2 regions of the Lysinibacillus louembei genome follow, and region 1 is predicted to be linked to the other one. Evidence: riboswitches for the same ligand, from Rfam matches in the RefSeq annotation. Region 1 holds a riboswitch; the other holds the start of a gene.

Evidence for each region. Region 1 has a riboswitch for FMN ahead of ribD (bifunctional diaminohydroxyphosphoribosylaminopyrimidine deaminase/5-amino-6-(5-phosphoribosylamino)uracil reductase RibD). Riboswitches for the same ligand answer to the same signal wherever they lie in the genome.
Region 2: it holds a riboswitch for FMN, as region 1 does, so the genes downstream of both, R6U77_RS18080 (ECF transporter S component) here and ribD (bifunctional diaminohydroxyphosphoribosylaminopyrimidine deaminase/5-amino-6-(5-phosphoribosylamino)uracil reductase RibD) in region 1, are expected to answer to the same signal.

Annotation. Positions count from the first base shown of each region.
Region 1 covers NZ_CP137624.1:2,736,817-2,742,664, forward strand. Annotated here, with positions in the region: gene R6U77_RS13615 (ABC transporter ATP-binding protein) at 1-157, opposite strand, end outside; gene R6U77_RS13620 (PepSY-associated TM helix domain-containing protein) at 364-1,716, shown strand; gene R6U77_RS13625 (FixH family protein) at 1,735-2,205, shown strand; gene yhfH (protein YhfH) at 2,289-2,414, opposite strand; FMN riboswitch at 2,968-3,086, shown strand; FMN riboswitch at 3,169-3,287, shown strand; FMN riboswitch at 3,371-3,487, shown strand; FMN riboswitch at 3,571-3,687, shown strand; gene ribD (bifunctional diaminohydroxyphosphoribosylaminopyrimidine deaminase/5-amino-6-(5-phosphoribosylamino)uracil reductase RibD) at 3,785-4,810, shown strand; gene ribE (riboflavin synthase) at 4,820-5,452, shown strand; gene R6U77_RS13645 (bifunctional 3,4-dihydroxy-2-butanone-4-phosphate synthase/GTP cyclohydrolase II) at 5,465-5,848, shown strand, end outside.
Region 2 covers NZ_CP137624.1:3,604,118-3,609,965, reverse strand. Annotated here, with positions in the region: gene R6U77_RS18095 (ATP-binding protein) at 1-1,087, shown strand, start outside; gene R6U77_RS18090 (RNA polymerase sigma factor SigX) at 1,299-1,826, shown strand; gene R6U77_RS18085 (hypothetical protein) at 1,826-2,986, shown strand; FMN riboswitch at 3,194-3,370, shown strand; gene R6U77_RS18080 (ECF transporter S component) at 3,623-4,207, shown strand; gene R6U77_RS18075 (GNAT family N-acetyltransferase) at 4,263-4,712, shown strand; gene R6U77_RS18070 (ABC transporter substrate-binding protein) at 4,726-5,848, opposite strand, start outside.

The sequences.
Region 1 (5,848 bases):
AAATCAGCTTGACTGTTGTACTTTTACCAGCTCCATTCGGTCCGATATAGCCAATAATTTCTCCTTGATATACACGTAAGTCAACACCTTTTAGCACTTCTTTATTGCCATAGCTTTTCGTTAAATTGTTCATTGTTAACACTTCTTGTCGTTCCATTTTTGTCACTCCTTTCCTATTTGTATACGAAAGAAGATAGGAAAAGTTTCATACTGCTTCACAACTAATTTACTTTTCCATGTCCATAGCTATGATTGTGGCATTTATAGAGTAAAAAATTTATATATAATCAGTTATTTCATTCTTCGTTCATATTTTTCTTTTATACTAGTCTAATATCACCGTTTTAAAAGGAGTGTCAGTGAATGCGTAATAAAAATAGTAAACAATCAAGAGGTGTGTTTTATAAAACAATATGGAGATGGCATTTTTATGCGGGCTTAATCATTGCCCCATTTTTAGTGATATTAGCAATTACAGGTGGCATCTATCTATTTCAACCACAGATAGATCAATATTTGTATCAAGAATACTATGAAGTAAAACCAATTGGTGAAAGAATTTCTGCTGATCAGCAAATTGCCACAGTGAAAGAGCTTTATCCAGAAGCAAGAGTGATGAGCTATCGACCAGGGGAGGACGAGTCACGTTCCAGCGAAATAGGAATTAATTTAGATGGTAAGTCATTTACAATTTTTATCGATCCGTATACAGGAAATGAGCTTGGTCAATTAGATAATAATACCCGAATAATGGATAAGATTGAGAAAATACATGGCGAATTAATGATGGGGACAATCGGTGATCGTATTGTAGAATTAGTGACTTGTTGGGCGATTGTATTAATTATGACGGGTTTATATTTGTGGCTGCCTCGAAAAAGTCAAGGTATGGCAGGCGTTTTATATCCCCGTCTTAAAATGGGGCAGAAAATTTTCCGAAGAGATTTGCATGCGGTACCTGCATTTTGGCTGACTGCTGGGATACTATTTTTAATTATGACAGGTTTGCCGTGGTCAGGATTTTGGGGTACTAATTTCCAAAATATCGTGACGAATACAGGTATAGGCTACCCACCATCTATTTGGACAGGGAGTGCTCCAGCATCTATTACCAAAACAAAGGAAATCGCAGAGGTTCCGTGGGCTGCTGAAAATTTAGATGTACCCACATCGACCATACTAGACTATAAAGTAGTGTCAATTGATCATTTGATAGAAATTGCAGAGAGTAAAAGCATTGATCCTAGTTATACAATTTATATTCCTCAAACAAAAGAAGGTGTGTATACATTTTCTGCTTTTCCAGCCAAGGTGCAAAATGAAGTAACCATGCATATTGACCAATATTCTGGTGCAGTATTAGCGGATTATCGCTATGATCATTACCGATTTATGGGGAAAATCATTGCATGGGGAATTACATTGCATAAAGGAACTCAATTTGGAATTGTGAATCAAATAATAGGGTTATTGGTGTGTATAGGAATTGTACTAACTGCAATAAGCGGGTTTTATTTATGGTTAAAACGAAAGCCTAGTAAAAAATTAGGTGCACCAATCGCTCCAAGTGCTAGTAAGATGAAGGGCTTTTTATGGATGCTAATTTTTATTGGAGTTGTTTTCCCTCTTGTGGGCATATCTCTAATCATTGTATGGGTAGTAGATTGGCTCATTATTCAACGTATCCCTGCTATGAAGCAATTTTTTAACGCCTAAATAAAAGGAGATTATTCAATGAATAAAATACAATTTTTGCTTATCATTTTATTAACGTGCTATATGATAAGTGCATGCTCAGCCAATCCTAATGCAAGTCAATTGTATAAGCAAGAAACCCCACTTGAAGCTGAAATCATCTTACCAGACCTCCTTGAACCAACAAAAGCTGTCACAATTAAGGTTAACCTTACACAAAATGGAGATGCGGTAGAGAATCCACAATATGTTCATTTAAAAATGTGGAAACAGGATGGAACCGTTACATATGGAATGACTGAAGCTTCAAATGATGGGAATGGTCAATTTAGTTTAAATATGGATTTTGAAAGTGAGGGGCTTTACTATATTCAAGTACATGCAAGTAATAACGATTCAATCATCACACCAACAAAGTTATTAATTGTAGGTGAGCTATCAGAAAGTGATAAACAAGCGTTAAAATCTAATGCTCCAATCATTGGAGGGGAATCAGGAGCACATCATTAATCCTCAAGCTTGACTACAGAAGAAAGCGATTTTGATATTTAAGAGAAAAAGCTGTCGGACATTGAACCGACAGCTTTTATGTATTAATGATTATTGCAATGCTCGCAGCTATGACTGTAGCACTCGCTTTGCTCTTCCATCTTTTTGCCACACTGTACACAAGTTTTCTCAGGTAAGTTTTTGAAAAATTCGACTACGTTTTCTAACATTTTCATTTCCTCCTCAACAGTAACTGTTATATATTTTTTATTTTATATTCGTATTGTATTATAACAGAGTATACGAGTCAACAGAATAATTAGAAAATTCGGTTATTTTATGTGTCAATTTTGTGACAAAGGAAAAGCCTGTCATTTGATGAGCTTTTGTGCACATATTATATTTTGGGAATTTTAATCTCCTTTATTTGTTATATGGTTCAACTTATTAGTTGATTCCATCTGATTAAGGGGATGTTTCATCTAGCAGCATGTGCCGCTATTACCAATTTCCTTCGATTGTTTAATGAGAACTACTACGAAGAAAATACGGTTGTTTTGTTGTCCGTATAAATGCTCCTTTTTATTAATGGTCATACTTCTTAGTCAATTTATTGTGACTGTGCAATATACAACTTAACTAGAATAATTTCTTTGAAGTAATATGGTTAGTGATGTTCATAATATGAAAATAGATTCTATTGAGAAAAGTGCAAGAGTTTTTTTGTTTGTCAAATGGCTAGATTTTTATTATTATTGCTGTATAATTAGATGCAATTATAAATATTACCTTCGGGGTCGGGTGTAAGTCCCAATCGGCGGTAAAGCCCGCGAGCTTTTTTAAAGCAGGATTCGGTGAAATTCCGAAGCCGACAGTAATAGTCTGGATGAGAGAAGGTAGGCAAAAAACTAGCCAAAACGCTAGTTTATTTGATGACGCCTTTTTTCAGACCTCACAAAAAATGTGGGGTTTTTTAATTGAATAACATGCCTTCGGGGTCGGGTGCAAGTCCCAATCGGCGGTAAAGCCCGCGAGCTTTTTTAAAGCAGGATTCGGTGAAATTCCGAAGCCGACAGTAATAGTCTGGATGAGAGAAGGTAGGCAAAAAACTAGCCCAAACGCTAGTTTATTTGATGATGCCTTTTTTCAGACCCCACAAAAAAATGTGGGGTTTTTTAATTGAATAACATGCCTTCGGGGTCGGGTGCAAGTCCCAATCGGCGGTAAAGCCCGCGAGCTTTTTAAGCAGGATTCGGTGAAATTCCGAAGCCGACAGTAATAGTCTGGATGAGAGAAGGTAGGCAAAAAACTAGCCCAAACGCTAGTTTATTTGATGATGCCTTTTTTCAGACCCCACAAAAAAATGTGGGGTTTTTTAATTGAATAGCATTCCTTCGGGGTCGGGTGTAAGTCCCAATCGGCGGTAAAGCCCGCGAGCTTTTTAAGCAGGATTCGGTGAAATTCCGAAGCCGACAGTAATAGTCTGGATGAGAGAAGGATTAGGCAAAAAACTAGCAAAAGTGCTGGTTTATTTAGCGATGCCTTCTCCGTAAAAGCCCCTTTTTTAGGAGGCTTTTTTAATTTAAAAGGAGGTGGCTGTATGAATGACGAGCAAGCAATGCAATTCGCTTTGAATTTAGCGAAATCAGGAAGTAATCAAACTTCTCCCAATCCGCTAGTTGGGTGTGTCATTACAAATAATCAGGAGGTTGTAGGCTTTGGCGCTCACCTTAAATCAGGTGAGGCACATGCGGAGATTAATGCATTAAAAATCGCGGGTGAGAAAGCTAAAGGGGCGAATGTTTATGTGACGCTGGAGCCCTGTAGCCATGTTGGACGAACTGGTCCCTGTGTTGAGGCGCTTATAAAAGCACAGGTAGCCCATGTATTTATTGCAACGCTTGACCCAAATCCACTTATAGCTGGAAGTGGTGCTCGAAGGCTAGAGGAGGCAGGCATTACAGTAAGTATTGGATTATGTGAAGATGGGGCAAAAGCGATTAATGAAGCATTTTTCTACTACATTGTACATCGTTTACCTTATGTTACGTTGAAGCAAGCCATTTCGATAGACGGTAAAATTAACGCCGAGAAAGGGCAGCGAACGGCAATTACAGGTAAGGAGGTTCAGAAGGATGTTCATTATGCTCGCTCCATACATGATGCTATTTTGGTTGGTTCAAACACTGTTTGTATTGACAACCCAAGCTTAACAAATCGGCTTAGCTCTTCAAATAAACAACCAATTCGAGTTGTTATGGACCGAGATGGAAAGGTTCCGAGTGCAGCAAAAGTCTTTAACGATAAAATGGCTCAAACTTGGCTTTTTACATCAAAGGCTCGGAACTTGTCAGGCGTTCGTACCTTTGTAATAGAGGATTGTTCCTTGCGAAATATTTTAAGGACGCTAGCGGATGAAGGCATTATGACATTATACGTTGAGGCAGGCAGCCAAATGGCGGATGTCTTTTTACAACAACGATTTGTACAAAAAATGATTATATATATTGCGCCGAAGCTATTAGGTTCTGGGGCACTTTCGATGGCAACATTGCAGGAGGAATTTATTTTTACTGACGTTGAAAAAATAGGTGAGGCCATTAAATTAACAATGACAATGAAATGAGGTGAGCATTTGTTTACAGGGATTATTGAGGAGCTAGGCACGATTAAGCAAATGACAAAAGGGCAAGAATCAATTGTTTTTACGATTGGTGCTCGAAAAATAATGCAAGATTTGAAGGTCGGCGATAGCATCGCAGTGAATGGTGTATGTTTAACTGTCACAAGCTTCACTAGCACGAACTTCACAGCTGATGTTATGCCTGAGACGATACGTGCAACATCACTTGCACAATTACAAGTAGGAGCCTCTGTAAATTTAGAGCGTGCTATGATTGCCAATGGTCGATTTGGAGGTCATTTTGTATCAGGGCATATTGATGAAGTAGGGGTTATTTTACGTAAACGTTCATTTGCAAATGCGGTTTATTTTGATATAAAAGTTTCTCATGAAGCAAGTGCTTTATGTATACCGCGTGGGTCAATCGCTATTGATGGAATTAGCTTAACAATTTTTGATTTACAAAAAGAGATTGTTACGGTTTCAATTATTCCGCATACATTTGGGGAGACAACGCTTGGCTTTAAACGTGAAGGTGATACTGTCAATATCGAAACAGATTTGCTAGGCAAGTATATTGCTAAACAATTAAAAGTAAGATCAAATACATTAACAGAAGACTTTTTACGACAACATGGATTTTAAAGGTGGGCTAAAATGTTTAACACAATAGAAGAAGCGATTGCTGACTTAAAACAAGGGAAAATAGTTATCGTTGTTGATGATGAAAATCGTGAAAATGAAGGTGATTTTGTTGTATTAGCTGAATATGTAACGCCTGAAGTCATTAATTTTATGGCGACATATGGGAAAGGGCTGATTTGTACTCCAATTAGCTCACAAATTGCACATTCACTTAGCTTAGAGCCAATGGTTCAATTTAATACAGACAATCATCAAACAGCATTTACAGTAAGTATTGATTATATGGATACTACTACGGGAATTAGTGCATTTCAAAGAGCATTGACGATTGAAAAAATGCTAGATGATAATGTGCAGCCACAGCATTTTCGCCGACCAGGTCATGTTTTTCCGTTA
Region 2 (5,848 bases), 870 kb from region 1:
TGAAATCGGACAGCTTGCAGTTGCCTTCAACCAAATGGGGCGCCAGTTAAAGCACCATTTAGAAGTTATTAACCAAGAGAAGGAGCAGCTATCAAGCATCTTAACCTCGATGACGGATGCGGTCATTACTTTTAATCGTGATCGTACAATTTTAGTAAGTAATCCACCAGCCGAGCGCCTTTTACAAAAATGGTTTGTGGCGAAGGGGGAGCAAAGCACGAAGCCAATTCCTCCTGAAATTTATCATATGCTAGATCATGTGCTTGATTTTGAAGATAAAATTGAAGAGGAAATTGAAATGGAGGGCTCCTATTACAGCATTACCATTAGCCCTCTTTATAGCGGTGAGCTTGTGCGCGGTGCGGTGGCAGTTATTCGCGATCAAACAGAGCAGCATCGCTTAGAAAAACTACGCTCCGATTTTATTGCCAATGTCTCGCATGAATTGCGCACGCCAATTGCCATGCTACAAGGCTACTCTGAAGCGATTTTAGATGGTGTAGTGATAGATGAAGATGAGCGCAATGAAATGATTAAAATTATTTATGATGAGTCGCAGCGTATGGGACGACTTGTCACAGATTTACTTGATTTAGCACGCATGGAGTCAGGTCATATGCGACTGTATAAAAATCTTGTACCACTTGTGCCAGTTTTGGAGCGTATGACGCAAAAATTTGCACAAGTTGCAAAGGAGAAGCATGTTGATTTACGCTTCATATCAGACATCGAGGAAGATGTTATGGTGAACATTGATGAGGACCGCATCGAGCAAGTGTTGACGAACTTAGTGGACAATGCACTGCGTCACACACCTATTGATGGTGCTGTTACGGTATCGGCATCATATGCTAAATCGTATGCCAAAATTGAAGTACGAGACACTGGGATTGGTATTCCAAAGGATGACCTACCATATGTGTTTGAGCGCTTTTATAAGGCGGACAAGGCGCGTACACGCTCAAAGGGTGGTACAGGTCTTGGCTTAGCTATTGCCCGAAATATCGTGGAAGCGCATAATGGAAATATTGCGGTTACAAGCGTTGAAAAAGAAGGAACTGCATTTACTTTTTATTTGCCGTTGTAATAGAATAAAAGGGTGTGGGAAGTCGAATTTTCCCGCACCCTTTATTTGAATTTAGCCTAGATTTGGACAGAGCAACTCGGCTTTATAACGTTGCGTCCTATAGTAACGAGTAAAGGGATTTGAATTGTATATATGAAATATTTACCAACGAATAAAATGAAACTTTTTTACTGCATGTACGACTAATTTTATGAGGATGGAGGTGGAATGGATGAAAGAATCCATTTTCCATCGATTGTATGATGAATATCACCAAGATGTATTCCAATTCTTAATTTATTTAGTGAAAAACAGATCTGTAGCGGAGGATCTTTCACAGGAAGTGTATATTCGAGTGCTAAGAGCTTACGACAAATTCGAAGGAAAAAGTTCTGAAAAAACATGGCTTTTTTCCATTGCGAAAAACGTCGCCATTGATTACTTTCGTAAAAACAATGTGCGTGAAAGGCATACGTTTGATGCATTTGAATGGGAGAGTGAGCAGCTCGTTTCACCTGTTCAAACACCAGAGCAGTTTGTAGAAATGAATGAAGATATGCGCCAGCTATTAGAGGCGCTTGAATTTTGTACAGGTGATCAAAAGATGGTCATCGTGATGCGCTATTTTCAAGATTTATCGATTGGTGAGACAGCTGACATTTTAAATTGGACAGAGAGCAAAGTGAAGACGACGCAGCATCGTGCAATTAAAGCATTGCGGGGTATTTTAGAGCAGCATGGAAAGGAGGTAAATTCGTAATGAATACGAAATGGGATGAAGAAAATATCGAGAAGCTTTTAAAGCAGGCACCAAAAATCCAAGACCACCGTTCCAAAGAAGAGGTTTTTGCAAAACTCCAACAAGCAGGTGCTTTTGAAGAGCAAGCGCCAACGATGTCAAGCAAGCGTCGTTCATATAAATGGATTTCTAGCATTGCTGTAGCAGCTATTGTAACATGTGGAGTTGGCATCTCAATGCTTGTGATGTCACCAGAGGAAAAGCAAGAAAAGGCAAACGATGTGGCAATGCAAAACGATAATAAGCAGGAAAGCTATAATGATGAAACTGCGGAGACGGAAGCAGATGCAACTACATTTGCAGCAGATAGTGCGACGACTACTCGTATGACCATACCAGATGAAACGTCACCTGTTTATGAAGATGCTGTAGGGGAAGGAGAGGTATTTACTGTCAGCTTAGCAGGAGCTGATGAGGTAAATGTCCCATCAGCCATCGTTATTCCGAAAGAAAAGCTTGTCGAGGATTTGGGCAAAGAAAAGCCTACACAAGTAGAGATGTATAAATACTATGCGCCAAAGCTTGATGAAGAAGGCTATGGCTTTGAAGAACAGCATCCAATAGAAGGTGAAATCATAGAAAATGAGCAAGAGCTTGTTGTGGCATTAGATAAGCCGACAAAGAAAAATATCGAGGCATTAAAGGAAACCTTCCCACAATACGAGGACATTATTTTAGATCAAAATGAAAGTACAAAAATAGAGCTATCAGCATTAACAGCTACGCAAAACTACAGCTATTATTTATTTACACAGCAAGATAAAAAATATTTTGTGCCACAACGGGAAGTAGCATATACGCATGTAGAAGAGGCCATTTTAGGCATGACAGGTCATGCAACGGAACAATATGCATCGGCTATTGTAGAAGGTGTTACATTTTCAGTGACTACCGCTGACCATGTTCATGTGAAATTTGACCAACCGCTTGATTTAGAGACAGTGGATTATACGCAGGCGAAGCAAATGCTAGAAGGCATTATGCTAACAGCTGCTGCGTTTAATCAGCAAGTTATTTTTGAAAATATTGTACAAACGACATGGGATCGCTTTGATTTCACACAGCCACAGCCGATACCTGTGGCGCCAAATGAATTACCACTTGATATCATACAGCCTTAGTGATAAGGCTGTATTTTTATATTTCGCAAATAAATTGGGAAAAAGCGCAGATAGTTGAGGAATTTCGCAGATAAGCTATGAAAAAGCGCAGATATCTTAGGGATTTTCGCAGATAAATCACAAAGAAAGCATAGATAACCAAGCAAAAAGGTTTACTTTTAAAAACTTTCTTTTATAATAGAAAGTGTAGTAACAAATTTTATATTGATTCATCTTCGGGGCAGGGTGTAATTCCCGACCGGCGGTAATTGAAATCGCAATCTCCGACCATTTACTTGGAGGACATTGCTTCAGCATTTCATGAGCCCGCGAGCCCGCTTTTGCGGTGCAGGATTTGGTGTGATTCCAAAGCCGACAGTATAGTCTGGATGGGAGAAGGTGAAGGCGCAGTCGTCATTTTTCGAAAATGTCGTATTTTGCTATACACAAGTCTACTTACTTAATAGGCTTATTTAAGTATCGCAATTTTCGACAAAGTAGCTTTGACATGATGCTTTTTAAGCATTGTCAAAATACGACTTCTTTTAAGCGTGCCTATTTCTCCCTTATACAATCATTGTATAAGGGTTTTTTCGTGAATGGCTGGACTGTCCTTTCTTCTTGCAAGAGTGAATCAGCAAAGAGGAGAGATTTTTTATGCGCAAGCAAAATTTGAAGTTACGTTCAACCGTAACAATCGCTATGTTGAGCAGCATCGCCTTTCTATTAATGATGCTCGATTTTCCATTACCATGGTTCCCAGTGTTCCTAAAAATTGATTTTAGTGATGTGCCAGCATTGATTGCGGCAATTACGATGGGACCAGTCGCTGGTATCATTGTAGAGTTGATTAAAAATATTCTAGACTGGCTATTTAAAGGCGCGCCAACGGGTGTACCAGTAGGACATATGGCAAACTTTGTAACAGGCATTCTATTTATTTTACCAACGTATTATTTTTATAAAAAATTCAAAACGATTCCTGGTTTAGCAGTAGGCTTAGCGGTAGGCACATTCGTTATGTCGATTGGCATGAGCATACTCAACTATTTCGTATTCCTACCAATGTATACGTATTTCCTAGGCTGGGGCTCATTCGATATGTATGAAACAATCGTTCTCGGTATTTTACCGTTCAATATTATTAAAGGTATCATTATTCTAACTGTTGCGATATTGTTATTCCGCACAATGAAAACATGGATTGACAAGCAGCAGTCAACCTATTTATCATTAAAATAAGCATTGAGCCGAGCTAATCAAATAGCTCGGCTTTTTTATAAGGAGAGAAACAAAAATGATTCGAATGCTAACAGCAAGTGAGCAATTACCAATGGATTTACTATTATTAGCAGATCCTTCTGAGGAAATTGTAACGGAGTATGTGCAGCGGGGGTTCTGCTATGTAGATGAGCGTGATGGAGAAATCGTCGGTGTATATGTGTTATTACCAACAAGACCACATACGATGGAGCTAGTGAATGTAGCAATAGATGAAAGGTGGCAGGGGCAAGGCATTGGCAAACAGCTTGTGCTTCATGCGATTGAACGTGCCAAAGCCATGCATTTTAAAACGATTCAGCTCGGCACAGGCAATTCAAGCGTTGACCAGCTAGCCCTTTATCAAAAATGTGGCTTCCGTATTGTCGGTGTCGATCGGGATTTCTTTCTTCAGCATTATGATGAGCCGATTTTTGAAAATGGTATTCAATGTATAGATATGATTCGGTTAGAGCTGTTGCTCTAAAGATCAATCTGCTTTAAGTATTTGTCGCTACAGACGAAATGACTGGAGGGGAAATTTTGCGATAATCTATTTTGCCATGCTGATCAAAATGGATATTATGAAACGGCAAATCCTCGCGCATATAAAAAACATGCTGACGATGTGTTAAAAATTTCAAAACACCAGCCTCAATTAAGCGCGCCTCTATTTCATAGAGCAATTGAATATCTTCATGCATCGCAGCTTGCTGTAGTAGCTTTTGTACATCCTGACTTCCTAGAAAAGAGCATACGGGGGAGCGTTCACTATTTAAGGCATGCAGCCAGCCTAGTAACGGATCTTCCCCAAGTGCAATGCCACCAACAAAAATATCATAATGCTGTACGCAATAATGAGCAGAGGCATTGACAGGCATCCATAATAGCTCATGTGAAATAGCATGCGCTGTTAAAAAGTCGCTTAAAATTTGTGCTTCCCGCATGTGATTCGCCTTAGGGCGGATTTGTTGGACACCGATCCGCAAATGGGGGAAGTCTAGCGATGGTAGTGGGCGAGCCTTTGGCTGAGCTCTACGATATGCTGGCAAAAAGCTCGTTGCAACAATTTCCCCCTCTTCGAATAAGCAGTAGTGATCCGCATCTATTGCTTCAAATAATGCGCGACGATACGTCTCATCCTGCAATGGTCCGCGTGTTGCATTGAATAAAATAAAATCCGCACCTTGCTCCTGAAAAGTCAATTTTTGTTGCGCAATATGTGTAGCAAAAGGCAGTGCACTAATGCCAAATTGTTGAATATTGGCTGTGAAAATAATATCGACATCATCCACCCAAGGGCGCGCCTGAAAATATTTTGGGAAAACAGATAGGCGCATATGTTGCTCATTATGCTCTGCAATGTAAAATGCCCCACAGCCTACAGGTATTCCTTCAGCTCCCTCCTCAATCCACTTGGCAGGTACAATTGAATAGCGAGCATTACATAGCATACGTGGCAGTAGCGCTTTAGGCTTTGTTAGCTCTATTGTAAAATGGTAAGGACTTGCTGCACTCAAATTTGCTTCAGGCAATAGCTTTTTAGTGCAAATCCGCTGTAAAGATGCAAGGACATCGTTACTTGTAAGCTTTGTACCATCATGAAAATAAATATCTTTTCGC